Regions from separate parts of the Streptomyces sp. NPDC048275 genome, predicted to be linked through region 2. Evidence: riboswitches for the same ligand, from Rfam matches in the RefSeq annotation. Region 2 holds a riboswitch; each other region holds the start of a gene.
What was found. Region 2 has a riboswitch for thiamine pyrophosphate ahead of thiC (phosphomethylpyrimidine synthase ThiC). Riboswitches for the same ligand answer to the same signal wherever they lie in the genome.
Positions count from the first base shown of each region.

Region 1: it holds a riboswitch for thiamine pyrophosphate, as region 2 does, so the genes downstream of both, AB0D57_RS23910 (cytosine permease) here and thiC (phosphomethylpyrimidine synthase ThiC) in region 2, are expected to answer to the same signal.
Region 3: it holds a riboswitch for thiamine pyrophosphate, as region 2 does, so the genes downstream of both, AB0D57_RS12445 (thiamine ABC transporter substrate-binding protein) here and thiC (phosphomethylpyrimidine synthase ThiC) in region 2, are expected to answer to the same signal.
Region 4: it holds a riboswitch for thiamine pyrophosphate, as region 2 does, so the genes downstream of both, thiO (glycine oxidase ThiO) here and thiC (phosphomethylpyrimidine synthase ThiC) in region 2, are expected to answer to the same signal.

Region 1 covers NZ_JBEZLR010000041.1:35,053-42,197, reverse strand. Annotated here, with positions in the region: gene AB0D57_RS23920 (type III PLP-dependent enzyme) at 191-1,402, shown strand; gene AB0D57_RS23915 (maleylacetate reductase) at 1,511-2,590, shown strand; TPP riboswitch at 2,664-2,758, shown strand; gene AB0D57_RS23910 (cytosine permease) at 2,748-4,142, shown strand; gene thiD (bifunctional hydroxymethylpyrimidine kinase/phosphomethylpyrimidine kinase) at 4,192-5,004, shown strand; partial or broken gene AB0D57_RS23900 (MFS transporter) at 5,057-5,491, opposite strand; gene AB0D57_RS23895 (alpha/beta hydrolase) at 5,846-6,826, opposite strand.
Region 2 covers NZ_JBEZLR010000018.1:70,078-77,222, forward strand. Annotated here, with positions in the region: gene AB0D57_RS14010 (SsgA family sporulation/cell division regulator) at 4-441, shown strand; gene AB0D57_RS14015 (YibE/F family protein) at 504-1,994, opposite strand; TPP riboswitch at 2,066-2,222, shown strand; gene thiC (phosphomethylpyrimidine synthase ThiC) at 2,215-4,017, shown strand; gene AB0D57_RS14025 (VWA domain-containing protein) at 4,265-5,767, shown strand; gene AB0D57_RS14030 (hypothetical protein) at 5,925-6,794, opposite strand; gene AB0D57_RS14035 (metallophosphoesterase) at 6,977-7,145, opposite strand, start outside.
Region 3 covers NZ_JBEZLR010000015.1:86,964-94,108, reverse strand. Annotated here, with positions in the region: gene AB0D57_RS12450 (iron ABC transporter permease) at 1-329, opposite strand, end outside; gene AB0D57_RS12445 (thiamine ABC transporter substrate-binding protein) at 431-1,507, opposite strand; TPP riboswitch at 1,587-1,705, opposite strand; gene rlmN (23S rRNA (adenine(2503)-C(2))-methyltransferase RlmN) at 1,730-2,836, opposite strand; gene AB0D57_RS12435 (DUF6479 family protein) at 3,112-3,459, shown strand; gene AB0D57_RS12430 (phosphatidate cytidylyltransferase) at 3,615-4,757, opposite strand; gene frr (ribosome recycling factor) at 4,757-5,314, opposite strand; gene pyrH (UMP kinase) at 5,502-6,272, opposite strand; gene tsf (translation elongation factor Ts) at 6,452-7,145, opposite strand, start outside.
Region 4 covers NZ_JBEZLR010000004.1:120,018-127,162, reverse strand. Annotated here, with positions in the region: gene thiO (glycine oxidase ThiO) at 1-1,158, opposite strand, end outside; TPP riboswitch at 1,156-1,267, opposite strand; gene AB0D57_RS04515 (hypothetical protein) at 1,361-1,777, shown strand; gene AB0D57_RS04510 (FAD-dependent oxidoreductase) at 1,810-3,036, shown strand; gene AB0D57_RS04505 (hypothetical protein) at 3,259-3,573, opposite strand; gene AB0D57_RS04500 (Rv2175c family DNA-binding protein) at 3,852-4,223, shown strand; gene thiE (thiamine phosphate synthase) at 4,316-4,972, shown strand; gene metF (methylenetetrahydrofolate reductase [NAD(P)H]) at 5,163-6,086, shown strand; gene AB0D57_RS04485 (hypothetical protein) at 6,143-7,123, shown strand.

The DNA.
Region 1 (7,145 bases), on a different contig from region 2:
GTAACGCTCCGGGGCGTTTGTGCTCGCCAGGATGCCGATGCCGATGCCGATGCCGATGCCGATGCCGCCTCCGCCTGCCGTCCGGCCGGGTCGCCGGGCCGCGCGCCGCTTGGTCCGCCTCGTCGCCGGGCCGCTCGCCTCCCTCCCCGGGTGCCACCGATATCCTGCGCCACACGACCCGGAGTTCCTCATGACCACACCCCCGCTTGCGGTGCGCGACCGCATCCTGACCCTGCCTCCCACCGAACTACCGGCCTACGTGTACGACTTGGCGGCATTGCGTGCACACGCTGCGTTTGTGCGGGACGCCCTGCCCGAGCGTGTCGAGCTGTACTACGCGGCTGAGGCCAACCGGGAACCGGAGATCCTGACCGCCCTCGGCCCGTACGTCGACGGCTACAAGGTCTCCTCGGACAGCGAACTCTCCTACGTCACCCGAGCGGCACCGGACCGTCCGCTGGCCTTCGGCGGTACCGACAAGACTCCGACGGAGCTCGCGGCCGCGCTGGAGCGGGGCGTGACCCGTTTCCACGTCGAGAGCGAGTACGAGCTGTACATGCTGGCCGGGCTGGCCCAGCGGCACGCTCCGGACAGCAAGGTGGCGGTCCTGCCGCGCTTCAACCTCCCGGTGGCCGACGGCCTGCTCGCCGGAAGCGACCTCGCGACGGACCGCCGCCGCACCCGTTCCGGCCTCGACCCGGCGCAGGCGGAGACGATCATCGGCCTGCTCACCGACGGCAGCTATCCGGCCCTCGAACTCCGCGGTGTTTATGCGCACTTGGTCGACGGGCTGCACGCTCCGGAACACCTGGCGGTCGCCGCGGCCATCGTCGACTGGACTTCGGAACTGGCCGCGCGGCACGGCCTTCACCTCACTGAGGTGAACATTGGGGGTGGCATGGCGGTGGACTACGACGACCCCGAGCGTCGCTTCGACTGGAAGGCGTACGGCGAAGGACTCGCCCAACTCACGTCCGTCCACCCAGAGCTGACGCTGCGTATCGAACCCGGTCGCGCGTTGACCGCGTACTGCGGCTGGTACGCGAGCGAGGTGCTGGACGTCGAGCACGGCCCCAGTGAGGACTTCGCCGTCGTCCGCGGCACCGCGGTTCATCTGAGCACCCCCGCGACCAAGAAGCGCGACCAGCCCTGGTCCGTACTCGAAGTGGAACTGTGGCCGTACCTCTGGCCGCGACCGGCGGTACGGAGGGAACGGGTCACCCTCACCGGCCAGTTGAGCACTCCGAAGGACGTTCTGGTCCGGCATGCCCGAGCGCCGGGGCTGCGGGCCGGCGACCGCGTCGTGTTCTCCCTCGCGGGCGCCTACACCGCACCCGCCTCCCAGCAGGAATTCCTCAGATATCCCCAGCCGGGCTTCCATTTCCTGGACCCGGGCGTCTAGCCACGCGACTCGCGATACGACGTCGCCCGGGGCGTTGCGGCCCTGACAAGATCACCCGCGGGAGTACGCCCGCTTCGACCTCGTACTGGAGCCGGTATGAACAACCCCATGAACACCCCTCTCGACTTCTCGTACGAGACTCAGCCGGCCCGCGTCGTCTTCCGGCCCGGCGCAGCGGTGTCCGCGACCCCCGGTGAGGTCGCGCGGCTCGGTCTGCACAGGGTGCTGGTGATCTGCGGCAGCCGCGGCGAGGCCACGGCGCGAGCGGTCGCGGACGCGCTGGGCGACGCCTGCGCGGGGCTGCACACCGAGGCCAGGATGCATGTACCCGTCGAGGTCGCCGACCGGGCCGTCGAGGTGGCGCGCGCGGTGGGCGCCGACGGCTGTGTCGCGGTCGGCGGAGGCTCCGCGATCGGGCTCGGCAAGGCGATCGCGCTGCGCACCGGCCTGCCCCTGATCGCCGTGCCCTCCACCTACTCCGGCTCCGAGATGACCCCGGTCTGGGGACTCACCGAGCACGGCGCCAAGCGCACCGGACGCGACCCGGCCGTCCAGCCCCGTAGCGTCGTCTACGACCCCGAACTCACCCTCTCGCTCCCCGTCCCCCTCACGGTCACCAGCGGCATCAACGCGCTCGCCCACGCCGTCGAAGCCCTGTACGCCCCCGACGTCTCGCCGCTCGTCTCGCTCATGGCCGAGGAGGGCGTCCGCGCGATGACGGGCGCCCTGCCGCTCCTCGCCGTCGCCCCCGACGACCTCGAGGCGCGAGGTCGAGCCCTGTACGGCGCCTGGCTCTGCGGCGCCTGCCTCGGCGCCACCACCATGGGCCTGCACCACAAGCTGTGCCACGTCCTCGGCGGCACCTTCGGCCTGCCGCACGCCGAGACACACACGGTGGTCCTCCCGTACGCCCTCGCGTACAACGCGCCGGCCGCACCCCAGGCGATCACCGCCCTTTCCCGCGCCCTCGGCACCGACAATGTCCCCCGTGCGCTCCGCGACCTGGCCGGAAGCCTCGGCGCCCCCCGCTCCCTCGCCGAACTCGGCCTGAAGGAGGCGGACCTGGCGGTGGCCGCGGCCGAGGCCGCCGGGCAGGCGTACCCCAACCCCCGCGAGGTCACCGCGAACGGTGTGCTGGGGCTGCTGACGGCGGCGTACGAGGGCTGGGAGCCGCGCGTCGATTCCTGATCCGCCTCCCCGGACCTCTCGCTGCGAGCCCCTCCGGTGGGGCGCGGGCGCGGACCGGGCTATCCTGACCGCCGAACCGGACACGGGGTGCCCCGCACGAGGGCTGAGATCACACCCGTTGAACCTGAACCAGTTAGGACTGGCGGAGGGATGTCTCATGTCGTTGCCGTACGCCCGTAATGAGGTGGCCGTCGGGGGCCCGCAAGGCGTTTTCGACGGGCGGATGCCCGCCGCACCCGGTGATCTGCGCGTAGAGGCGCGCGGAATCGCCCCGGTACCGGAGGACCATCGCTACGGAAGCCCCGGCCGCCTGTTCACCGTCTGGTTCGCCCCCAACCTGACCATGACCGGCGTGTTCACCGGCACCGTCGGTATCGCCCTCGGCCTGGACTTCTCGACCGCGCTCGTCGCCGTCGTCCTCGGTACCCTGCTGGGCGCCGTGCCGACTGCGTATCTGGGCACCTGGGGCAGCCAGACCGGCGCGGGACAGCTGCCGCTCGCCCGGCTGGCGTTCGGGCGGGCCGTGGTGGTGCCGGGCGCCCTGCAATGGCTGTCCTCCATCGCCTGGGACGCGCTGATCGGTCTCTTCGGCGGGGACGCCCTGGCTCAGCTGTGCGGCTGGCCGTTCTGGCTGGGCGTCCTGGTCATGATGGCGGCACAGGGGGCGCTCGGCGTCCTCGGGTACGAGGCGATCCACCGGCTCCAGACCGTGATGACCTTCGCCCTCGCCGCCGCCTTCGCCGCCCTGTCGGTGAAGCTCCTGAACGGCGCCCACCCCGCTGCCGCCGCCACCGTGCACGGCGCCGACCGGGCCGGGGCCTTCGTTCTGACCTGCACCATCGCGCTCAGCCTGGCGATGTCGTGGGCGCCGTACGCCAGCGACTTCAGCCGCTATCTGCCCCGTACGGCGTCCCGCCCGCGCATGTTCTGGTGCACCCTCCTCGGTATCGGCGTGTCCTTCGTGGCCGTCCAGGCGCTCGGCCTGTGGGGCGCGTCCGTCTTCACCGACCAGACGGCCCGGGGCGTCGACACACTGCTCGGCGGCGGCGCGCTCGGAGCATTCGGCCTGCTCGCCGTGGCGCTCGCCGCCCTGAGCAGCAACGCCATGAACGACTACAGCGGCTCGCTCGCGCTGCAGACCATGGGGCTGCGTGTGCCGCGTCCGCTCGCCGCCGCGCTGGCCGCCGCACTCGGCTTCCCGCTCGTGCTGTGGATGCACGCCGCCGACACCACGAGCCGCTTCCAGAACGTCCTGCTGCTCGTCGGTTACTGGATCCCCGGATTCGTCGCGATCGTCGCCGTCGACTGGCTCCTGCGGGCCAGGGCCCGCGGCGGCGCACCGGTCGACCTGCCCACCGAGAGCGCGCGACCACTGCCGTGGTGGCCCGCGCTGGTGGCGTTCGTCGCCGCCTTCGCCGCCGCCGTGCCCTTCATGAGCACCAGCCTGTACGTCGGCCCGGTCGCGCAGGCCCTGCACGGCGCCGACCTCGCCTACGGGGTGGCGTTCGTGGTGGCCCTGGCGGTGTACGCCCCGCTGCGTGCGCGCCACTGACCCGCGCCCCTCATCCCCCTCACCCCCTCCCGTACGGAGTGACACCACCATGCCCCCGATGACGCCCGCCGCCCCGCCCCGTGTCCTCACCATCGCCGGATCGGACTCCGGCGGCGGCGCGGGCATCCAGGCCGACCTCAAGACGATGCTCGCGCTGGGAGCACACGGCATGAGCGTGCTGACCGCCGTCACCGCGCAGAACTCCCTTGGTGTGCAAGGCGCTTGGGAACTTCCGGCCGCGGTGGTGCGCGCGCAGTACCGCAGTGTCGTGGACGACATCGGGGTGCAGGCCGTGAAGACCGGCATGCTCGCCTCTCCGCTGATCGTCGAGACCGTCGCCGAGCTGTTGTCGGACGCGACCGCTCCCGTGGTGGTGGACCCGGTGAGCGTGTCCAAGCACGGCGACCGACTGCTCGCGGACGACGCCCTGGACGCCGTACGGACCGTCCTGCTGCCGGTCGCGACGGTGGCGACACCGAATCTCGACGAGACGGCCGAGCTCACGGGGATCGAGGTGACGAGCGAGGAGGGCATGGTCCGCGCCGCGCGACGGCTCCTGTCGTACGGGCCCCGCTGGGTCCTGGTGAAGGGCGGCCACCTGCCCGGCGCGGCCGTCGACCTGCTGACGGACGGGGTCGATCAGCACTGGTTCCGGGCGCCGCGCCACGACAACCGCCATACACACGGCACCGGTTGCACCCTGGCCTCAGCCATCGCGGTGGAGCTGGCACGGGGGCGGGAGGTACCGGAGGCGGTGCGGCTGGCGAAGGACTACGTCACGGGCGCGATTGCGGCGGGATTCGCCCTCGGTTCCGGTCTCGGACCGGTCGACCACGGCTGGCGGACGCGCGCGGAGCGTTGATCCCGAGCCTCGGCTCGATCCCGTGGCGAACACCGCCCGTGCCGCTTTGCCGTCAGGCGGCAACGGAAGGCTCGAGTTCATCGGCGGCGCGGGCCTCCCGCGTGCGGGACACCGCGAGGGCGAGTGCCTGAACGACCGCTCCGGACAGGCCCACCCACAAGGCGAACCGATAGCTGACCTGGTCGGCGAGCAAGCCGCCCACCGGCGCCCCCACCGCTACCGTCCCCCAGTTGAACGAGCGGATCGTGGCGTTCATCCGCCCCCGCAGCCGGTCGGGCGTCACCGACTGGCGATAACTCATCTCCACCGGGCTTTCGATCGAGATCGCCAAGGACACCACGAAGAAGGCCAGCGATACCGAGACGAGCCCCCACGGTCCACGCTCGACAAGGACCAGCGGCAGCCAGCCGACGGCGGCAAGGACACGGAACACGATCAAGGTGGCGCCGACGTCCAGCGTTCGCGCCACCCGCCCCGAGAGCGCACCACACCCGTCTGCGTCAGACGACGCGAACGGGCGACGAGCCCCGAGCGTATCGGGACCCGGCTCCGCGCCTCCCGGACAGGCCCGAACCAGTGGCCCGCGCCCCGTGCCCGGGTCCTCCAGCCACTGGTGCAACTCCGGGTGGGTGAGGTACCGGCGGGCTGCGCGAAGGATTGCCTGGCGCTGAGGATCCCGCGGGCGGCGAGTCGCCCGGGTCGACGCCAGATCCGCCGTCCCATCAGGCCAACCCCGGCGCTCGGCCGGCTACGTGGCGGAGTTCAGTTCTGGGCAGAGCAGCGCCTTCCCCCGGGCGGTGATCACGTGTTTCGACAGCACTGGGCGGCGCGCGCGAATGTGTTAGGCGGGCAGGACGGCGAGCCACTCGGTGAGAAGGCGGTTGATGTCGTCGGGGCGTTCTTGCTGGATCCAGTGGCCGCAGCCGTCGAGGAGGTGGGAGGAGATCAGGCCCGGTAGCGTGAGCGGGTAGGCCTTGATCGCGTCGGCCAGCCATGTCGTGGAAGCGTCCAGGCTGCCGCCGATGAACAGGGACGGCTGGGTGATGGGAGCCCCGTCGAAGGCGGCGAGATCCTCCCAGTCGCGGTCCATGTTCCGGTAGCGGTTCAGCGCCCCGGTTACACCGGTTCGTTCGAACTCCCCGGCGTAGACGTCAAGGTCGTTCTCATCGAACCAGGCGGGCAGCCGGCCGATGGGGAACCGGTCACGCAGCGTCTGGGCCTTGCTGACGAAGTGCGGATCGGGAGCGCCGGGTGCGGGCATGGTGTCGGCGGACAGGGCCGCGTAGAAGCCCGCGAGCCAACCGCGTACATCGGGTTCGATCTCGGCCTCGGCGCGGCCCGGCTCCTGAAAGTAGGAGACGTAGAACTCCTCATCCCCGCCCATCTGAGCGAAGACGTCGCTGGGGCGGGGCCCGCCGCGCGGGGTGTAGGGAACACTCAGCAGTCCCACTGCCCGGAAGACCTCAGGCCTGAGCAGGGCGGAGTTCGCAGCGATGGTCGCGCCCCAGTCGTGGCCGACGATCACCGCCGACTCCTCGCCCAGGGCGTGCACCACCGAGACGTTGTCCTCCACCAGGTCGAGCATCCGGTACGCATGCGTCGCGGCCGGCTTCGAGGAGCGGCCGTAGCCGCGGACGTCGACGGCGACCGCGCGGTATCCCGCCGCCGCGAGTGCCGGCAGCTGGCGGCGCCAGGAATACCAGGATTCCGGAAAGCCGTGGACGAGCAGCACCAGCGGCCCCATTCCCTGCTCCACCAGGTGAATCCGGCCTCCCGGCGAGGAGACCAACCGATGCGTGAACTCCGCGACGTGCTGCGACATACGCTCCTCCAGGACCCTTTGGTCTGCTGTGCGCCCTGAGGGCGCCCTGCCACCGTTGCGTTGGCTCAACGCCGATCATCCGGAAGACCGTGCCGAGAAGACGAGTGCGTTTGCCGATTCAGCAAGGCCCCGGCAGCTCACATACGCAGGGCCGCCCGCAGGGACGCCTCAAGCGGCCAACTACGGCCCTCAGTTCGGCCATGTGTCGCGCTCAGTGGTCAACTGAAGCGCTCAGTCACAGCTGCGAGTCACAGGCAGCGCGCACGAGGTGCGCCAGAAATCGAACACGTGATTGAATCCTCTTGCCCGTGGGGTTCCC
Region 2 (7,145 bases):
GCGATGCGCGAGTCGGTACAGGCAGAGATCATGATGAGCTTCCTCGTGTCGGAGGAGCTCTCCTTCCGTATTCCGGTGGAGCTGCGATACGAGACTTGTGATCCCTACGCGGTGCGGCTGACCTTCCACTTGCCCGGAGATGCGCCCGTGACCTGGGCGTTCGGGCGGGAGCTGCTGATCGACGGCGTGGGCCGGCCGTGCGGCGACGGTGATGTGCACATCGCGCCCGCCGATCCGGACGCGTTCGGCGAGGTGCTGATCCGGCTTCAGGTGGGCAGCGACCACGCGCTGTTCCGGTCCGGGGCGGCGCCGCTCGTGGCATTCCTCGATCGCACGGACAAGTTGGTGCCGTTGGGGCAGGAGCGTTCGCTGGCCGACTTCGACGCCCACCTCGACGAGGCGTTGGACCGGATCCTCGCGGAGGAGCAGAGCGCGGGCTGACAGCGCTCTGGTACCCCCAAGTGGAGTAACGCTTCCTCACAAGTGAGGCGTGCCAGGAGGCTTCAGCGCTTGCGGCGGCGCCCCCTCCCGCCACGCACCGGAGTCCTGCTCCCGGCGGGCTCCACGGGGACGGCAGGGCCCCCTGGCCGGTCCGCCGAGACCACCAGGGCGGCCAGCGCGGTGGTCACCGGCACTGAGGCGACGAGACCGATCGAGCCGATCAAAGTGCGCACGATCTCCTCGGCGACCAGTTCGCTGTTGGCGACCGCGCCCACACTGCTCTGCGCGATCGAGAAGAGCAGCAGCAGCGGCAGCGCGGCGCCGGCGTATGCCAGGACGAGCGTGTTGACGACCGACGCGATGTGGTCGCGGCCGATCCGAATGCCCGCGCGGTACAGACCGCGCCAGCCCATCGTCGGATTGGCCTCGTGCAGCTCCCAGACCGCGGACGTCTGTGTCACCGTCACATCGTCGAGGACACCGAGCGAACCGATGATGACGCCGGCGAGCAGTAGACCGCTCATGTCGATGGACGGATACAAGCCGTGGATCAGTCCAGTGTTGTCGTCCGTGTTGCCGGTCAGCGCGGCCCAGCCGATGAACATGGAGCCGAGTACGCCGATCAGCACCAGCGAGAGCAGCGTGCCGATCACCGCCACCGACGTGCGGGCCGAGAGGCCATGGCACATGTACAGCGCGATCAGCATGATGGCGCTGGCCCCGACAATCGCCACGATCAGTGGATCCGAGCCTTGCAGGATCGCGGGCAGGATGAAGAACGTCAGGATCAGGAAGCTGACGGCCAGCGCGATCAGCGCCATGACGCCGCGCATCCGGCCCACCACCACGGTGACCACGGCGAAGATCCCGGCGAGCAGCGCCAGGGGGAACTTCCGGTTCACGTCGCTGACGGAGTACTGCAGATCCTTGGGCGCGGAGGGTTCGTATGCGACCACGACCTTCTGGCCTTGGTGCAACTGCCGTGACTGGTCGGGCTGGACGATCTCGGTGAACGTACGGCCCTTGTCCTTGCCGGTGTCGACCCGGATCGTCGCCTTCTTGCAGTCGCCCGTCGCCTGCTGCTGGGCGGAGGAGCCTTCGGCGGTGGACGTGGCGCCGGTCGGGGTCTCCCCCGACGCGTTGACGGCTTTGCAGTCCACCTTGTCGACCTTGGTGACGGTGGCCTGCTGGGTCTGCCGGTCGAAGCCGACGCCGGTGCGCTCGTGAGACGGGGCACCACCGGGCCAGAGCACCAGGAGACCCACAAAGACCGCGGCGGCGAAGGGGATCAGCACCGCGGCGATGACCTTGCGCAGGTGCTTGGAGACAGGCGCGGCGGGGCCATGGCTGTGACTGTGAGAGTGGTCCGATCCGTGCCCGCCGCCCGATCCGTGTCCGTCTCCGGGGCCGTGCCCATCTCCGGGCCCGGGGCCACGGTCGCCGTCCGGTCCATGCCCGTGGCCGTTATCGGAGCCATGTCCATGGCCGTCACCGGAGCCGGGTCGGCGCGGCGGCTCGGGCGGTGGGAACGAGGGCTTCTGCGATGTGGTCACCGACCGATCATCGCAAGAACGGCGGAGGCCCTCTGTTCACCGCGCCAGATATGACGCTAGCGTGGAGGCACCTTTGCACACGCGGGAGCTCGGAGCACCGGGCTGAGAGGGCGCTGACCTTCGTCTTAGCGATGTTTCACATGAAACATCGGCAGACGGAAGCCGCTGCGTCGACCGCTGAACCTGTTACCGGGTAATGCCGGCGTAGGGAGTAGGTCTCATGACCAACAAGGACGTACGCACGCCTGCCTCCAGCCAGGGCGAACAGCCGCAGGAGGCCGGGAAGTCCATCGGCTGGCACAAGGCATACGTCGGGGGTTCTCGCCCCGACCTACGGGTGCCGGTCCGTCAGGTGCACCTCACCAACGGGCAGTCCGTCACGCTGTACGACACCTCCGGTCCGTACACCGATCCGACGGCCGACACCGACGTACGCAGGGGCTTGGCGCCGCTGCGCGAGAACTGGATCACTGCCCGCGGTGATACCGAGGAGTACGCGGGTCGTCCCGTCCGTCCTGAGGACGACGGGATCAAGCACACCTCGCCGCGCGGGGGCCTGCGCAACCTCGACGCCGTCTTCCCGGGGCGGCCGCGCCAGCCGCGCCGGGGCCGTCCCGGAGAGGCGGTCACACAGCTCGCATACGCTCGCCGCGGCGAGATCACGCCCGAGATGGAGTTCGTGGCGATCCGCGAGAACGTCGACCCTGAAATCGTCCGTGAGGAGATCGCCGCCGGCCGCGCGGTACTGCCCGCGAACGTCAACCACCCGGAGATCGAGCCGATGATCATCGGCAAGCGGTTCCTGGTGAAGGTCAACGCCAACATCGGCAACTCCGCTGTCACCTCCTCCATCGAGGAGGAGGTCGAGAAAATGACCTGGGCAACCCGCTGGGGCGCTGACACGGTCATGGACCTGTCCACCGGCCGCAACATCCACACCACGCGTGAATGGGTCCTGCGCAACTCCCCTGTCCCTATCGGCACGGTGCCGCTCTATCAGGCCCTGGAGAAAGTCGACGGCCACGCCGAGGAGCTGACCTGGGACATCTACAAGGACACCGTTATCGAGCAGGCCGAGCAGGGCGTGGACTACATGACCGTCCATGCGGGTGTACGCCTGCAGTACGTGCCGCTCACCGCGAACCGCAAGACCGGCATCGTCTCGCGCGGCGGCTCGATCATGGCGGCCTGGTGCCTGGCGCACCACAAGGAATCATTCCTGTACACGAACTTCGAGGAACTCTGCGAGATCCTCGCCGCCTACGACGTCACGTACTCTCTGGGCGACGGGCTGCGACCCGGGTCGATCGCGGACGCCAACGACGCGGCGCAGTTCGCGGAGTTGAGGACGCTCGGGGAACTCAACACGATCGCGAAGCGTTTTCATGTACAGACGATGATCGAAGGCCCGGGACATGTCCCGATGCACAAGATCAAAGAGAACATCGACCTTCAGCAGGAGATCTGTGATGAAGCTCCGTTCTATACGCTCGGCCCGCTGACGACGGACGTCGCGCCGGCGTACGACCACATCACCTCCGGCATCGGTGCCGCGATGATCGCCTGGTGGGGCACGGCCATGCTCTGCTATGTCACGCCCAAGGAGCACTTGGGCCTGCCTGACCGTGATGATGTCAAGACCGGCGTCATCACCTACAAGATCGCCGCCCACGCAGCCGACCTCGCCAAGGGGCACCCAGGTGCGCAGGTATGGGACGACGCGCTGTCCGACGCCCGCTTCGAATTCCGATGGGAGGACCAGTTCAACCTGGCCCTGGACCCGGATACGGCAAGGGAGTTCCACGACGAGACCCTGCCGGCCGAGCCGGCAAAGACGGCGCACTTCTGCTCCATGTGCGGCCCGAAGTTCTGCAGCATGAAGATTAGCCAAAGCATCACGGAGCGGTTCGGTGGTACGGCGGCCGCTGGGGCGACGGCGGAGGAGGTAGCCGAGGGGATGCTCCAGAAGTCGAAGGAGTTCGCGGCGAGCGGGAACAGGGTCTACCTGCCGCTGACAGACTGATTGCTGGAACGGCGGTGCTCCTTGGGGCAGTCGACCAGGAAGCACCGCCATAGTTCAGTTTCGTTGGGCATTCCTCAGCCGCTCGACCGCGGTCAGGGGGCGTGCGGCGGCCTCTGCCGAAACTGAATCCTTTGCTGTCTCCTTTGAGGAGGCGCAGGTATGTGGTGAGTGTGTCCGTGGGCCGGTCGAAGCGGATGTTTGTGCATCGAGCGGCTCCGTGGCCGCGTTCTCTCGGCAGACTGGGCGCATGACATCGACAGCCATGAGCAAGGGCGCCAATCTTCCCGTCACCGCTGGGGCACTGCAGGCCGTGCTCAGCTGGAGAGGCGGAGCCGGTGCACCGGACGCGGACGCGTCGGCGTTGCTGCTCGGCGTGGGTGGACGGGTGCGGGACGACGGCGACTTCGTCTTCTACAACCAGCCGCAGCATGCCTCCCGCGCCGTACGCCATCTCGGCAAGCGGCGGGATGCCGATGCGACGACGGACACGGTCGAAGTGGACCTGCGCGCCCTGGAAACGGAGATCGAGCGGGTCGTTCTGTGCGCCTCGGCCGACGGTGGCACCTTCGGTGAGCTGTCCGGACTGACGCTGCGGCTGTTGGACGCCGGAACGCAGCAGGAGGTCGCGCGCTTCGAGATGGAGGCCACGACGGAGACGGCGTTCATCGGGGGTGAGCTGTATCTGCGCGGCGGTCAGTGGAAGTTCCGCGCCGTGGGACAGGGGTATGCGTCCGGACTCGCGGGCCTGGCAACCGACTTCGGCATCAGCGTCGATGAGGAGGCGTCCATGGATGCGTCTCCGGTCCACCCTGCAACCCCTCCGGCGGCTTCGGCCGCGGTTACGCCAGGGATCCCCGGGCCTGCCCCGCAGATCCCGTCGACGCCCCCGACGCCGCAGATGCCCCCGAGGCCGGCGGCAACGCCCGTGTCCGCCGCGTCCTTGGGCCCCTCCGCACCCACACCCACCGCAACACCGTCTGCAGCAAGCCTCAGCAAGGGCGAGGAGCAGCTGCCCGTCGATATGCGCAAGCGGCTCTCACTGCGCAAGGAGCAGGTGGCCGTCAGTCTGCGGAAGCACGGTGCGGTGGGTGTCACGGCGCGTGTCGTGCTGATCCTCGATGCTTCCGGTTCCATGTCCTTCCTCTACTCGAAGGGCGTCGTGGCCGACGTGGTGGAGCGGATGGCTGCGGTGGCCGCGCAGTTGGACGACGACGGTGTGATGCAGGCGTGGACATTCGCTTCCAACGCGGCCCGGCTGCCGGATCTGAGGCTGGGCGAGTTGCCCGAGTGGCTCGAACTCCATGTCAAGGTCGGCGAGCTGAGCCTGTTCCGGCGCAAGAAGCCGCGGAAGGGCCTGCTGCCGGGGCAGGTGGACATGCGGGCGGTCGGTATCCAGAACGAGGAGCAGAAGGCGATCGCGGAGGTTCGCTCGTATGTTCGTGAGCATCCGGCCGCTGACCCCACGCTGGTGCTCTTCTTTTCCGACGGAGGTGTCTACCGCAACAGGGAGATCGAGAAGGAGTTGCTGGAAGCGGTGGATGAGCCGATCTTCTGGCAGTTCGTGGGTCTGGGACGGTCCAACTACGGGGTGCTGGAGCGGTTCGACACCCTGCCGGGACGACGCGTCGACAACGTCGGGTTCTTCGCCGTGGACGACATCAGCCGTGTCCCGGACCCGGCGCTGTACGACCGGCTGCTCTCACAGTTCCCGGCTTGGGTGACCGCGGCCCGGCAGCTGGGCATCGTCTGAGCCCGCTCGCCGAGGAGCGTACGAGCGTGTGCCGCGCACGGGGCAGGGCCCGCGCTGCATCAGCGCGGGCCCCGGTCCTTCCCGTCACCGCGGTGTCTGCCGAGCCCGTCGTCCCAGTGTTCGCTGAGCCGTCGCTCCGGTGTGGGACCGGCGGGTGTCACTCCGGCTGGTGCTCGGGTCCTCCGAAGTCCGGGCTCGTGAAGTCCGGGCTGGTGAAGCTCGGGCGCGGGCCCGCCGCGGGTCCGCCCTCGGGGCTGCTGAACCCCGGCCGGTTGTAGCCGAGCTGCGGCATGCGGCCGGTGGTCGGCGTCGGGGACGGACGACCCAGTGCCGCCGTACCCGGATCGGCGAGTGCCTCCCGGAGGAACGGCATGATGCCGCGCTCCAGCAGGGCCAGGCGCCAGGCTTCCCTGGCCCGGGACACCTCCGCGTTCCGCTCGCCGTGTGCTCCGGCCTGGAGCGAGGACGAGCCGTCGCGCAGCGCGGTGAGCAGCAGCCCGACCGCGGCGGCCAGCGTCGCGGCCGCCGCGACCGCGCCGAAGACCCAGCCGGTGGTCAGGAGAGTCTTGGCCAACGTCGGCTCGGGGTTGAGCATCTTCAGGATGTAACCGACGATCAGGAAGATCGCCGCGGCTGTTCCGGCGAGGACGGGGGCGAGCACCGCGACGACGGCCATGACGCCCGCTCCGGCGGTCTCGGCCACCTCCCCCATGGTGGTGGCGAGCCCCATCGCGGTCGTGCCCGACTCCGTGGAGCCGGCTTCTTCACTCACGGTCGGGGGGGACGGCGTCGGCTGGCGCAGTTCCTCGCGGACCTTCACATAGTGCGCGTACTCGGTCGCCGCGGCCGCCGTGATGAGCGCGGTGGCGTTGAGCGCCATGGTGCGCAGCTGTTCGGGGTTGAGCCGCTGGCCGACAGCGGCGAGTTCCGGGCGGTGTGGGGCGGAGCGCAGCGCCTCGCCGAGGATCCGCTCGTATTCCTGGCGGTCCTCGCTCAGCAGGTGCTGCGGAACGCTGTTCATGTGCATCCCCCGATGCTCCGTAGGGCTGATGGCTCGCACGCTGACGAGCCGTTGGGCAGAAACGGAGGGGAGCCTGCTACGGATAAACCGATGGTAGAGCGGTGACGGCACGCCATGACAGGGGGTTTGCAGAAATTGGCCCCCTCGTCGGCGCACTCCTCCGTGGGGGACGCCTGCCCGAAGAACCCTCAGCTATCCAGCGGCAGTTGCCGTACCAGCAACTTTCCGGCCATGGTCACTCCGCCGTCCATTGCGATGGCCAGCCCGTCGGCGTACAGATGCGGTCCGTCGACCACCGGCCCCGCGCCGTCCTCGCTGTCCTCCGAGCCGACCTCGCCCAGGAGGTAGGGAATGGGG
Region 3 (7,145 bases), on a different contig from region 2:
CCCCGGCCGACCAGGGCCAGGAACGCCGTACCGACGACGACGGTCGGCAGCACGAACGGCACGGTGACGACGGCCCGCAGGACGTGCTTGCCCCTGAAATCGAAGCGCGCGAAGACATATGCGCCGGGGAGCGCGATCAGCAGCGTGAGCGCCGTCGAGGCGAGCGCCTGCCACGTGGTGAACCACAGGACGTGCCGGATGTCGGACTGCGCCAGCACCTCGCCGATCCGCCCGAACTGCCAGACCCCGTCGACCTTGAGGCCCCGGGCCACGATGGCCGCGACGGGGTAGGCGAAGAAGACGGCGAAGAACGCGACGGGCAGGGCCATGAGCCCGAGCCGCGCCGCGCTGCCGCGCTTGTCGGGCAACGCCTTGGCTGCTTCCGCCACTTCAGCCACTTGGGGCACTTCAGCCACTTCGAGTACTTCAGTTACTTCAGTACGAGTGAGGTCCACGACTTGACCCACTGGTCACGGTTGTCGGCGATCTCGGCGGGAGCCAGGGTCTCGGGGTCCTTGGCCTGAGGACCGAACTGCGTGAACTCGGCCGGCACCTCGGCGCCCTCGACCACCGGGTACACGAACATGTTCAGCGGCATGTCCTCCTGGAACTTCTTGGAGACCAGGAAGTCGATGAGCGCCTTGCCGCCCTTCGTGTTCTTGGCGTTGCTCAGCAGCCCCGCGTACTCGACCTGCCTGAAGCAGGTGCCGCTCGCGACCCCGGTCGGCGCGGTCGTCGGCTTCGGGTCGGCGTAGATGACCTCGGCGGGCGGCGAGGAGGCGTAGGAGACCACCAGCGGCCGGTCGGCCTTGGCCTTCTTTCCGCCGGCCGACCCGGAGAACTCGTCGTTGTACGCCTGCTCCCAGCCGTCGACCACCTTCACGCCGTTGGCCTTCAGCTTCTTCCAGTAGTCGGGCCAGCCTTCGTCGCCGTACTCGGCAGCGGTCCCGAGCAGGAAGCCGAGGCCGGGCGAGGAGGTGGACGCGTTCTCCGTGACGAGCAGGTTCTTGTACGCGGGCTTGATCAGGTCGTCGAAGGAGGTCGGCGGGGCCAGCTTGTGGTCGGCGAAGTACTTCTTGTCGTAGTTGACGCAGATGTCACCGGAGTCGATCGGCGTGACCCGGTGCTTGTCCTGGTCGACCCGGTACTCCGGGAGGATCCGGTCCGAGCCGCTCGCCTCGTACGGCTGGAAGAGCCCGTTGTCGAGCGCACGGGACAGCAGGGTGTTGTCGACGCCGAAGAAGACGTCGCCCTGCGGGTTGTCCTTGGTGAGGACGGCCTTGTTCACGGCCTGCCCGGCGTCCCCGTCCTTGAGGATCCTGACCTTGTAGCCGGACTCCTTCTCGAACGCGTTCAGCACGCTCTTGGAGTAGGCGAAGGAGTCGTGACTGACGAGGGTCACGGTCTTGGAGTCCCCGGCGTCGCTGCTGTCGGCGGACCCGCACGCGGACAGCGTGACCAGGCCCAGGCCGATACCCACGGCCGTGATCGTCCTCTTGATGCTCACTGAATTCCTCCTGGGATGACCAGGAAGAGACGCGGCCCTGCCCGGGAACCGTGGGAGGTTCCCGGGCAGGGCGCAACAGCTTGAGTGATGCCCGAACTTCCTACCCAGAATGACCTGGGCAAGGTTCTGAGGGTCTGCGGCCCACCGGTGTTCCGGCTACCGCACTCTCAGCGCTGTGGCGCTCCCCTGTCGGAATATGAAGATGTACGTACCGAGCACAGGTTACCGCTCGGTGGCCGCGAGCTGACCGCACGCCCCGTCGATCTCCTGGCCCCGGGTGTCCCGGACCGTGACCGGCACCCCATGGGCCGCGATCGCCTCGACGAACGCCTTCTCGTCCTCGGGCCGCGAGGCGGTCCACTTCGAACCCGGGGTCGGGTTCAGCGGGATGAGATTGACATGCACGGGCTTGCCCTTGAGGAGCCGCCCGAGCCGGTCACCGCGCCACGCCTGGTCGTTGATGTCCCGGATGAGGGCGTACTCGATGGAGAGCCGGCGCCCCGACTTGGCCGCGTACTCCCATCCGGCGTCCAGCACCTCGCGCACCTTCCACCGCGTGTTGACGGGTACGAGGGTGTCGCGCAGCTCGTCGTCCGGTGCGTGCAGCGAGATGGCCAGCCGACACTTGAAGCCCTCGTCAGCGAACCGGTGGATGGCGGGGACGAGTCCGACCGTCGACACGGTGATACCGCGCTGCGAGAGCCCGAGCCCGTCCGGCTCGGGGTCGGTGAGAGCGCGGATCGAGCCGACCACCCGCTTGTAGTTGGCGAGCGGCTCACCCATACCCATGAAGACGATGTTGCTCAGCCGCGCCGGGCCACCCGGGATCTCGCCGTCCCGCAGCGCCCGCATGCCGTCCACGATCTGGTGCACGATCTCACCGGTGGACAGGTTCCGGTCGAGACCGGCCTGGCCGGTGGCGCAGAACGGGCAGTTCATCCCGCAGCCCGCCTGGGAGCTGATGCACATGGTCACCCGGTCCGGGTAGCGCATCAGCACGGACTCCACGAGCGTGCCGTCGAACAGCCGCCACAGAGTCTTGCGGGTGGTGTCCTGGTCGGTCGACAGATGCCGCACGACCGTCATCAGCTCGGGAAGCAGTGCCTCCTGGAGCTTGCCGCGCGCGGCGGCCGGGATGTCCGTCCACTCCGACGGGTCGTGCGCGTACCGCGCGAAGTAGTGCTGTGAAAGCTGCTTGGCGCGAAACGGCTTCTCACCGATCGCGGCGACGGCCTCTTTACGCTCGGCAGGCGTGAGATCGGCAAGGTGCCGCGGCGGCTTCTTGGCTCCGCGCGGCGCGACAAAAGTAAGTTCTCCGGGCTTAGGCATGGCCCTACCAGTGTCGCAGACACACGGAGTCGGGCTCGCCGCCCTGTGGACAACGAGAGCTCACCATCAAAGCCGCAGGTCAGAGGCGCCCTGGAGGACCATCCGGACGCTGGTGACGTATCGCGTGCAACGCCGGCGCGTCCTCGACGCCGCCCAGCGGACCGAGGCGTTCGCGATCACGCCGCGGGCGAGGCGTCCACCGACGCCCGGCGCGATCAGGACGGTTGATTCATGGGGCAATTTGAGGGTATTTGCCTTGTATGAGTATCGCATCGATGCAGATCGCAGAGCCGAGCGGCCTCATCAGCCTTGCGCTGTTCGGGGTCGCCATAGCCGTCCTGGCACTGCTGGCAGGCGGCTTCTGGCTGGGCTGCCGCATACGGGCCGGCGAGCGCCTGCCACGCCCCGAGGAGCAGCCGCACCTTCCCGCGGACGGCCCGGTCCTGGAAACCCGGGAGATCCGGGAGCCCGCCGAGGTCCCCAAGGTGACCAAGGACCAACACGCTCTCACCCCGTACGAGCTGGCCCACACGCCGAACCGCACGAGTCCGTTGAAGAAGCCGCCACGCTGGGTCGAGGGCAGAACCGGCTCCTTCGGCGGCGGCGGTCTGGGCCCTCACTGACCCCCGGCCCATCGACGGCGGGATCCGATCCGCGCCCGCTCGCCGCCTCGCAGACATACGGCGAGGGCTCGCCGTCCTGTGGACAACGAGCCCTCGCCACCATCACAACCGCAGGTCAGCCGCGCCTTGGAGAAGCTGCCGGACCGTCGTACGGATCAGCCGGAGCCGACGAAGATCACCAGCAGCAGCCACACCACCGGTGCCGTCGGCAACAGGGAATCCAGCCGGTCCATGATGCCGCCGTGCCCCGGCAGCAGCGTACCCATGTCCTTGATGCCCAGGTCCCGCTTGATCATGGACTCGCCGAGGTCGCCGAGCGTGGCGCTGGCCGCGACCGCGAGGCCGAGCAGCAGGCCCTGCCACCAGGTGCCGTCCTCTATCAGGAACTGCATGCACAGCGCACCCGCGGCCATCGCGAAGGTGACCGCTCCGATCAGACCCTCGCGGGTCTTGCCGGGGCTGATGCGCGGTGCCAGCTTGCGCTTGCCGAAGCGCCAGCCGATCGCGTACGCACCGGTGTCGCTGACGACCGTCAGCAGCAGAAACGTCAGAACGCGGCGCGGGCCGTCGTCCGCGGCGAGCATGAGCGCGACGAACGTGGCCAGGAACGGCACGTAGAAGGCCGCGAAGACCCCCGCCGTGACGTCCTTGAGGTAACCCTCGGGCGGTTCGGTCATCCGCCAGACCAGGACCGCGAGCGCGGTGAGCGCCATGGCCACCCACGCGCCCTCGGCACCCCGGACGTAACCGGCGACGACCATCGCCGCTCCGCCGACCGCCAGCGGCACGAGCGGCGCCTTGATGCCCTTGCGCTCCTCGAGCCTTGACGTGAGCTCCCACAGGCCCACCACCACGGCGACCGCCACCACACCGACGAACACGGCCTTGACGACGAACAACGACGCGACGATCACCGCACCGAGCCCGACGCCCACCCCTATCGCGGCACCCAGATCGCGGCCCGCGCTCTTCTTCTGCGGTGCGGGGGCGGGCTGTGGGGCGGCGCTGGGCATGGGCTCCTGCGGACTCTGCGGGTTGTGCGAGGGGGCCCCATAGGGCGCCGCCTGCGGTGTGTCGTCGCGGACCGTGGGACCGCTCAGCCGAGCGGCCCCACGGTTGTCATCCTGGTCTCCGCCATGTGTGGGTACGTCATCGGGCACGATGGGCATGGGCCGAGTGTGCTGCGCGTGATGCGCATCGTACGTGGGACCCGCCGGGGCTGCCCCCTGGACAGGCCCCTGCGCGGACGGCCCCCAGTACCCGGCTTGTGGCGGCGCCCCCCAGGAAGAGTCGTTCATCAGACCTCGAGCAGCTCCGCTTCCTTGTGCTTCAGGAGCTCGTCCACCTGAGCGACGTACTTCGCGGTGGTGTCGTCGAGCTCCTTCTCCGCACGGCGGCCCTCGTCCTCGCCGACCTCGCCGTCCTTGATCAGCTTGTCGATGGTCTCCTTCGCCTTGCGGCGCACGGAGCGGATCGAGATCTTGGCGTCCTCACCCTTGGTCTTGGCGACCTTGATGAACTCCTTGCGGCGCTCCTGGGTGAGCTCGGGGAACACCACTCGGATGATGCTGCCGTCGTTGCTCGGGTTGACACCCAGGTCGGAGTCGCGGATCGCCTGCTCGATGTTGCGCAGCGCGCTCTTGTCGAACGGGGTCACCACGGCCATGCGCGGCTCGGGTACCGCGAACGAGGCCAGCTGGTTGATCGGCGTCAGCGCGCCGTAGTAGTCGGCCACGATCTTGTTGAACATCGCCGGGTGCGCACGACCGGTGCGGATCGCGGCGAAGTCCTCCTTGGCGACCACGACGGCCTTCTCCATCTTCTCCTCGGCCTCGAGGAGGGTCTCTTCGATCACCACTTGCTCCTGCGTGTCTTGAGTAGGCCCGGCAGCTGCTCCTTGTCGGGGTGGCGGCCGGCTGCGTCGCGTCTTATTCCTGCACGGTTCCCGACCGGCAGGACATTGTCCATCCCCCGGTCAGGGTCCGTACTCGGCCGGGGTGCGTCCCCGGTCGGGGTTGCTCCCCGTCAGGGGTGGTCCCCGGTCAGGCCCGGCCGCTTTGGTCACCCACGAGTGTGCCGATCTTCTCACCCTTGACGGCGCGCGCGATATTGCCCTCCGCCAGGAGCTCGAAGACCAGGATCGGCAGCGCGTTGTCGCGGCACAGCGTGATGGCCGTCATGTCGGCGACCTTGAGGTCACGGGTGATGACCTCGCCGTAGCTGAGCGAGTCGAACTTGACGGCCTCGGGGTTGGTCTTGGGGTCGGAGTCGTAGACCCCGTCCACACCGTTCTTGCCCATCAGCAGGGCCTCGGCGTCGATCTCCAGGGCGCGCTGGGCGGCGGTGGTGTCGGTGGAGAAGTACGGCATGCCCATACCGGCGCCGAAGATGACCACACGGCCCTTCTCCAGGTGGCGCACGGCGCGCAGCGGGATGTACGGCTCGGCGACCTGCCCCATGGTGATGGCGGTCTGTACGCGGCTGTCGATGCCCTCCTTCTCCAGGAAGTCCTGGAGCGCGAGGCAGTTCATGACCGTGCCGAGCATGCCCATGTAGTCGGAGCGGGCCCGGTCCATGCCGCGCTGCTGGAGTTCGGCGCCGCGGAAGAAGTTGCCGCCGCCGATGACGACGGCGATCTGGGCTCCGCCGCGCACGACTGCCGCGATCTCGCGGGCGATCTTGTGCACCACGTCGGGGTCCACGCCCAGTCCGCCGCCACCGGCGAACGCCTCGCCGGAAAGCTTCAGCAGAAAGCGTCCCGCGCCTTTGCCCTCGTCGGTCTTCTCGCCCTGGTCGGCCTGGGTGGTGGTCATGGAGATCTCCTCATGGTGCACATACGAAGAAGGCCATTGCCGGTGGGGTGTTGGCTCCCATGCGCGGCAATGGCCTCCTCGTCAGATCTGCTGTCGTCCGGAACACACGCGCGCGTGCCGGCGTACGCGGACGACTGCTGTCGACCCTAGCGGGGTCGCGCGTCGATCGCGGTACGGACTCAGATGCCGACCTTGATGCGCGTGAAGCGCTTCAGGGTGACACCGGCCTCGTCCAGGACCTTCTGAACGGACTTCTTCTGGTCCAGCGCGTAGGGCTGGCCCAACAGGGTGGCCTCCTTGAAGAAGCCGTTGACGCGACCCTCGACGATCTTCGGGAGCGCGGCCTCGGGCTTGCCCTCGGCGCGCGTGGTCTCCTCGGCGACGCGGCGCTCGGACTCGACGACCTCGGCCGGAACGTCCTCCTTGGAGAGGTACTTCGGCGCGAAGGCGGCGATGTGCTGCGCGATGCCCTTGGCGAGGTCGGCGTCGGCCTTGTCCAGCTCGACCAGAACACCGATCTGCGGGGGCAGGTCGGGCATGGTGCGGTGCATGTACGAGGAGACGTAGACGCCGGCGAACTGCGCGAAGCGGTCCAGGACGATCTTCTCGCCCAGGTTGGCGTTGGCCTCGTCGACGAACGCCTGAACCGTCTTGCCGGGCTCGATCTCGGAGCCGAGGAGCGCGTCGAGGTCGGCCGGGGAGGTCTTGACGACGTGCTCGGCGATCTGGTTGGCGACGGCCTGGAACTTCTCGCCCTTGGCGACGAAGTCCGTCTCGCACTTCAGCTCGACCAGGACACCGGAGGTGTTGTCGTCAGCAATGATGGAAACCACAGCGCCGTTCTCGGCGGAGCGGCCCTCGCGCTTGGCGACG
Region 4 (7,145 bases), on a different contig from region 2:
GCGGACGGCGGCGGCGCTGAAACGCGCGGCGGTGAAGGGGCGGGCCACATCGGGGAGCTCCCCCGTGGTCAGGACGTGCGCCATCACGTCCCCGGTGACGGGCGTGAGCAGGACGCCGTTGCGGTAGTGGCCGGTGGCCAGCAGGAGCCCCTCGAGTCCGGTCGGCCCGAGCAGCGGCGCGTTGTCGGGCGAACCGGGGCGATGCCCGGCGCGCGTCTCCGTGAGCGGCAGCTCGGTGATCCCGGGGACCAGCTCATGGGCGTCGCGCAGCAGCTCGTAGACCCCGCCCGCGGTCACCGTGGTGTCCCAGCCGAGCTCCTCACTCGTGGCGCCCACGACGAGCTCGCCGTTCTCGCGCGGCACCAGATAGACCTGGCTCCCGCGCACGACGGCCCGCACGGTCCGGTTCAGGAAGGGCGCGTACCGCTGCGGCACGCTCAGCCGCAGCACCTGCCCCTTCACGGGACGCACGGGCGGCAGTACGTCGTCGGGGACGCCCGCGAGCTTCCCGCTGAGGCTTCCCGCGGCGAGCACCACCTGCCCCGCCGTCGGCCGGTCGCCGTCCGTGGTGACGACCCCGGCGGCCCGATCCCGTACGACGGTCAGCCGCTCCGCCCACGCCCGGTGGAACCTCACTCCGGCCCGCTCGCACGCTGTGACCAGGGCCTTCGCCAGCCGCCGTGGGTCGATCTGGTGATCACCGTCGACCCGGAGCCCGCCGCGCACACCGGGCGCGAGCATCGGCTCCAGACGGCGGCACTCGCGACCGCTGAGCCACTCCGAGTCGAGCCCCGACCGCTGTTGCAGGGCGTGCAGTTCGCGCAGATGGGCGCGGTCGTCGGCGTCCAGCGCGACCGCAAGCGTGCCGCACCGGCGGTAGCCGAGATCCTGGCCCGTCGCCTCGGTGAGCTCGGTCACGAAGTCGGGATAACGGCGCGCGGAGGCGAGGTTCAGGCCCAGCAGGGTCTGTTCGCCGTAATGCAGCTCGGTGACGGCGGCGAGCATTCCGGCCGCCACGCGCGCGGCTCCGCCGCCGGGCTCGGGGTCCACGACCGCGGTGGCGAACCCGCGCTGAGCGGCCCGCCAGGCCGTGACGAGACCGATGATTCCGCCCCCGATGACAAGGACGTCTGAGGTATGTGTACGTGTAGGCGACATGGGCGTCCAGCCCCTCCCTTCGCCGGCATGACCCGGATCAGGTTCGTACGGTCGGAGGCCGCCAGCCTCCCTCTCAGCCCGGTGCGTCCGGGCTCCCGCGAGTGGTTTTCTGTGCTGGGGTCCGGGGGGCGTCCCCCGGGAGATGCAGCACGTTGGCTAGCGTAGCCCGCTGCCGTATGTCTCAGTAAGGGAGCCTCCGTCCATGGCCCGTTCGCTCGACGGACTCGTCCTCGCCCCGGTCGCCGATCAGGCGCCGGGACAGGTGGGTACCCGCACCCGGTTCGCCTATCACGAGCGGGACGGCGAGATCTGGGCCGAGTACGCGGGCGGGGATGTCGTGCGGGGCCATCTCGTGGGGACGCGGGAGGGCGACCGCCTCGATTTCCGGTACGTGCAGTTGAAGCGGGGCGGCGCCACGTCCTCGGGGCACTGCGTGTCGCTCGTCGTAGAGCTTCCCGACGGGCGGCTGCGCCTGGAGGAGACCTGGGAGTGGGAGTCTCAGGCGGGCAGTGGGACGAGCGTGGTGGAACAGGTGGAGCAGGCCGGACAGGTCGAACAGGTCGAACAGATCGCACGTTCGACGGGCAATGTGGAACAGGTCACTGAGCACGTCCGCTGACTGACGGATTTTCAGGTGTCTATGGTGATCAGGTGAGCGAGCAGACGCAGGCACAGGGGCGTACGGGACGGCAGGTCGTCATCGTTGGCGCGGGCATGGCCGGAGTGCAGACCGCGGTGGCCCTGCGCGACAAGGGCTTCACCGGCGGCGTGACGCTGATCGGCGCCGAGCCCCACCAACCGTACGACCGCCCGCCGTTGTCCAAAGCGGTGCTGCTCGGCAAGGCCGAGGGCTCCGCCTTCGACGTCGACTTCGAGGCACTGGACATCGAACTGCGGCTCGGCTGCGAGGCGCTGGGCGTGCGCCCCGCGGACCATGAGCTGGACACCGAGGCCGGGCCGGTGCCGTACGACGTGCTGGTCCTGGCGACCGGGGCGGAACCGATCCAGCTGCCGGGCGCGCAGGGCGTACCCGGCGTCCATCTGCTGCGCACCCTGGACGACGCCGAGCGGCTGCGCCCCGTGCTAGCCCGGCAGCACGACATCGTGGTCGTCGGGGCGGGCTGGATCGGCGCGGAGTTCGCCACCGCGGCGCGCGAGGCCGGGTGCGCGGTGACCGTCGTCGAGGCCGCCGACCGGCCGCTGGCCGGGGTACTGCCCGCCGAGGTGGCCGACCCCATGACGGCCTGGTACGCCGACAGCGGGGCGTCGTTGCGCACCCACGCGCGCGTGGAGAGCGTCGAGCCCGGCGCGGTGATCCTGGACGACGGCTCCCGGGTGCCCGCCGGCGCCGTGGTCGTCGGTATCGGCGCCCGCCCCGCCACTGACTGGCTCGCCGACTCAGGCATCGAGCTCGGGGCCCACCGCGAGGTCGTGGCCGACGCGCACCTGCGCACCTCCGTGCCGGACGTCTACGCGGTGGGCGACTGCGTTTCCTTCCCCTCGGGACGGTACGAGGAGCGACTCCTCGTCCACCACTGGGACAACGCCCTGCAGGGCCCGCGCACGGTGGCGGCGAACATCATCGGCGAGGTGCCGGCGGCGTACGACCCGGTCCCGTACTTCTGGTCCGAGCAGTTCGGCCGCTTCGTCCAGTACGCCGGCCACCATGCGTTCGCCGACACGACGATCTGGCGCGGCGACCCGTCGGGCGCCGGCTGGACGGTCTGCTGGCTCCGCGAGGCCCGCCTCGTCGCCCTCCTCGCCGTCGGCCGGCCCAGGGACCTGGCCCAGGGGCGCCGCCTGATCGAGGCGGGTACGCCGATGAACCCGGAACTGCTGTCGGATCCGTCCCGCCCCCTGAAGGACGCGACGGCGTAGCGGTGCGGGCAATCGAAAACGTATGCGATCTGCGCGACTCGGAACTGTGACTGGTCGAGATAGATGTCAGCGGCTCACCAGCAGACCTGGGCTTGAGCAGCTCGGTGGGCACGTTGCTTGTCACCAGATGGTCGGCCTTGTTGTCACCTGATCCGACTTTTCAGCCCGGTTGTCGCCCAAGCCGATGGCGATGCCACTGCCCGAAGAGGTTCCACCGGACGGTCAGACGCTCCAGCTGTAGAGGCCACCACCCGTGCTCACCGCAGACGCCGCTAGCCGGGACACTCCCTGCAGGACCGCCAGTAGATCATCGTCGGTCATATCGTCCCCGTCGGCAGACCTGAGCCTCGCGGTCCAGCGACCTGCCAGCTCCTCCAGCTCGGTGGAGCTGGCGTTGGCCAACGCCAGCGTCAACCGCTGCGGCAGAGCGAACACCTCAACGCCATCGTTCAAGGGGGCAGTGACCCACTCCGGCCACGACCACCCAAGGAGCTGCTCAATCGGCGGGACCTCGGCAGAGGGCTCCTTGAAGTACATGTCCCACTCCGCGATGGCACTGTCCGGCTCAATGAAACGGCAGCTCACAGACTCAAAGGCCTGACCAGGTCCCCCCGGCGCGTCGCAGCGGCAGACTCGTCGTCGGGAGCGAGGAAGAACACTATGTCGTGGGCCATCTCAGCATGATGGCAGCCCGCCGAACTGGGCGCCGGTGGCAGATATCGCAACCAGGTGACATGGATCTCGACCAGTCACAGGAACCCGGCTCGGAGGGTGCTCGGGTACCGACTGTCAGTCGGGGATGGCAGGCTTGTCCCGTGACCGAGATTGACGCAAAGATCGATGCTCTCGTCCCCGCCTGGCTCACCCTCCCCGACATCGCGGAAATGCTCGATGTCGAGGTGACCCGCGTCCGGCAGCTGGTCAAGGAGGGCCAGCTGATCGCCGTACGCCGTGGTGAGAACCGCGCGCTGCACGTCCCCGCCGCCTTCATCGACGGGGCCGAGCAAAAGGTCGTCAAGGGCCTGTCCGGCACCCTGACGCTCCTGCGGGACGACGGTTTCTCCGACGAAGAGATGCTCGAGTGGCTCTTCACCTCCGACCCGACCCTGCCCGGCACCCCCGCGCAGGCTCTGAGCGAGAATCGCGGCACGGAGGTGAAGCGCCGCGCCCAGGCGCTCGCCGTCTGATCCGACAACCGTCCGGCGTACGGACCACGATCGGCCCCGGACCACCCCGGGTCGACGTGGTCCGTACGCACCGCACCACGGGGGACACACGCATGCCCGAGAACGCCGTCACCGCCCGCACCCGGCTCGCCGACGCCCGCGTCTACCTCTGCACGGACGCCCGTAAGCGCCAGGGCGACCTGGCCGAGTTCCTGGACGCGGTCCTGGCGGGCGGCGTCGACATCGTGCAGCTGCGCGACAAGGGTATGGAGGCAGCAGAGGAGCTGGAGCACCTCCAGGTCTTCGCGGACGCCTGCGCCCGCCACGGCAAGCTCCTCGCGGTCAACGACCGTGCGGACGTCGCCCACGCGGCCCGCGCCGACGTCCTGCACCTGGGCCAGGGCGACCTCCCGGTCCCGGCGGCCCGCGCCGTCCTCGGTGACGAGGTACTGATAGGCCGCTCCACACACGCCGAGTCCGAGGCCCAGGCCGCCGCCGTCCAGGAGGGTGTGGACTACTTCTGCACCGGCCCCTGCTGGCCCACCCCCACCAAGCCCGGCCGCCACGCACCCGGCCTCGACCTGGTCCGTCACACCGCCGCACTGGGCACGGACCGGCCCTGGTTCGCCATCGGCGGCATCGACCTCGGCAATCTCGACGAGGTACTGGAGGCGGGCGCCCGCCGTGTCGTCGTCGTGCGGGCGATCACCGAGGCGGACGATCCGGCAGCGGCGGCGGGAGAATTCGCGAAGCGGCTGCGTCACGCATAGCTCCGCACGGTCGTCCGGATCAGTTGTTGTCCGACGGTTTGTTCGATCGTTTACCCAAGGGTGCCCGAGGGTGCCCGAGGTGCCCGATGGCTGTCCGATGCCTGTCCGAGGGGTGGACAACAAATCGACATATCGGACAATTCTCTTCAGTTCGGTTGGGTGACCGGCGCCCCCTGGCTAACCTGCGGGTATGGCCCTCGGATCTGCTTCCACCAGGACTGACCGCGCACGCACCGTGCGCGACATGCTCGCGACCGGCAAGACGACGTATTCGTTCGAGTTCTACGCGCCGAAGACCCCCAAGGGCCAGCGGAGCCTGTGGAACGCGCTCCGCCGGGTCGAGGCCGTCGCGCCCGACTTCGTCTCCGTGACCTACGGAGCCGGTGGCTCCACGCGCGCGGGCACGGTCAAGGAGGCCGAACAGATCGTCGTCGACACGACGATCACCCCGGTGGCCCACCTCACCGCGGTCAACCACTCCATCGCGGAACTGCGCAACATCATCGGCCAGTACGCGGACGCCGGTATCCGGAACATCCTCGCGGTCCGGGGCGACCCGCCCGGCGACCCCATGGGCGAGTGGGTGCCGCACCCCCAAGGCCTCACCTACGCGGCCGAACTCGTCCGTCTCATCAAGGAGTCGGGCGACTTCTGCGTCGGCGTCGCCGCCTTCCCGGAGATGCACCCCCGCTCCGCCGACTGGGACGTGGACGTCGCACACTTCATCGACAAGTGCCGGGCCGGCGCGGACTATGCGATCACCCAGATGTTCTTCCAGCCCGAGTCGTACCTGCGTCTGCGCGACCGCGTCGTGGCGGCCGGCTGCGCGACACCGGTGATTCCCGAAGTCATGCCGGTGACAAGTGTGAAGATGTTGGAACGACTTCCCAAGCTCAGCAACGCCGCGTTCCCGGATGCCCTGAAAGAGCGGATCCTCACAGCCAAAGACGATCCGGCGGCTGTACGCTCCATTGGCATCGAGTTCGCGACGGAGTTCTGTGCGAGGCTGCTGGACGAGGGAGTCCCCGGACTGCACTTCATCACGCTCAACAACTCCACGGCGACCCTGGAAATCTACGAGAATCTCGGCTTGCACCACCCGCAGCAGGCCTAGACCGGTCGCACCCACGTACGACACACTGCGTAGCGGCCACTGGGAGAGGGGCGTACATGGGCTGGACGGTCCTCTATATCGCTTTCGGCATCGTCGCGCTGTGGCTGCTCGGCGAGGTCCTGCTGCAGTACAAGGCGCGACTGCGCTGGCGCCTGCTCGCCTTCGTCGGCTTCCTCGGTGTGGTTCTGGGTGTGCTGATCCCCTCCGTGGTGGTCATCGGCCTGGGCGCGGCCGCCTTCGCGGTCGGCCAGACATACGTCACGCTGTCGTTCCGCCGTGGCTTCGCGGCCGGTTGGGCCGTGGGCAACCGCCAGGGCGCCGACAACGCCACGGGCGGCAAGAGCAAGCGCCGCCGCGGTGAGCCGGACCGTCAGGACCCGACGCTGGAGGTCTCCGACCTCGAAGCGGCCGAGGGAACGGCCGAAGGGATGGCGGCGGGCGCCGCGTATCCGCAGGGTGACGACTACGCCCGCGAGGACGACGTGTTCTCGCCCGCGCAGTCCGACCGGTTCATGCCGCCCGGCTCCGGCGACTCCACGGCCGCCGAGTCCACTGCCGTCTACGAGCCGCAGCCTCTGCCGGAGGACACCGGTTCTTACGGCATCTACAGCAACGCCGCCCACGCGGCCGCCGCGGACCAGTCCTACGCCAACGCGGCCCAGCCCCAGGACCAGCAGGCCTACGCGTACGAGGGCTACTCCGGCTACGACCAGCAGCAGTACGCCTACGACAACGGCCAGCAGCAGTACGCCGCTTACTCCGACCCGTACATCGGCACGCAGACCTACAGCGGCGCTTCGTACGACACGACCTACGGTGGCGGCGAGCAGCAGTACATGCAGCAGCAGGGGTACGGGCAGGACCAGTACGCCACCGGTGGCTACGGCGGCGAGACCCCGGCCGGTGGCGTCTGGGTCCCGCAGCAGCGCAGCACCGACGACGCGTACGGCGGCGAACTCCCCCCGGAGCAGCCGTATCCGTACGAGGGCAACGGCACGGGCAACGGCACCGGGTACGACGAGCAGTACCGGTACTAGGCCCGCCGCGGCGGCGGGCAGC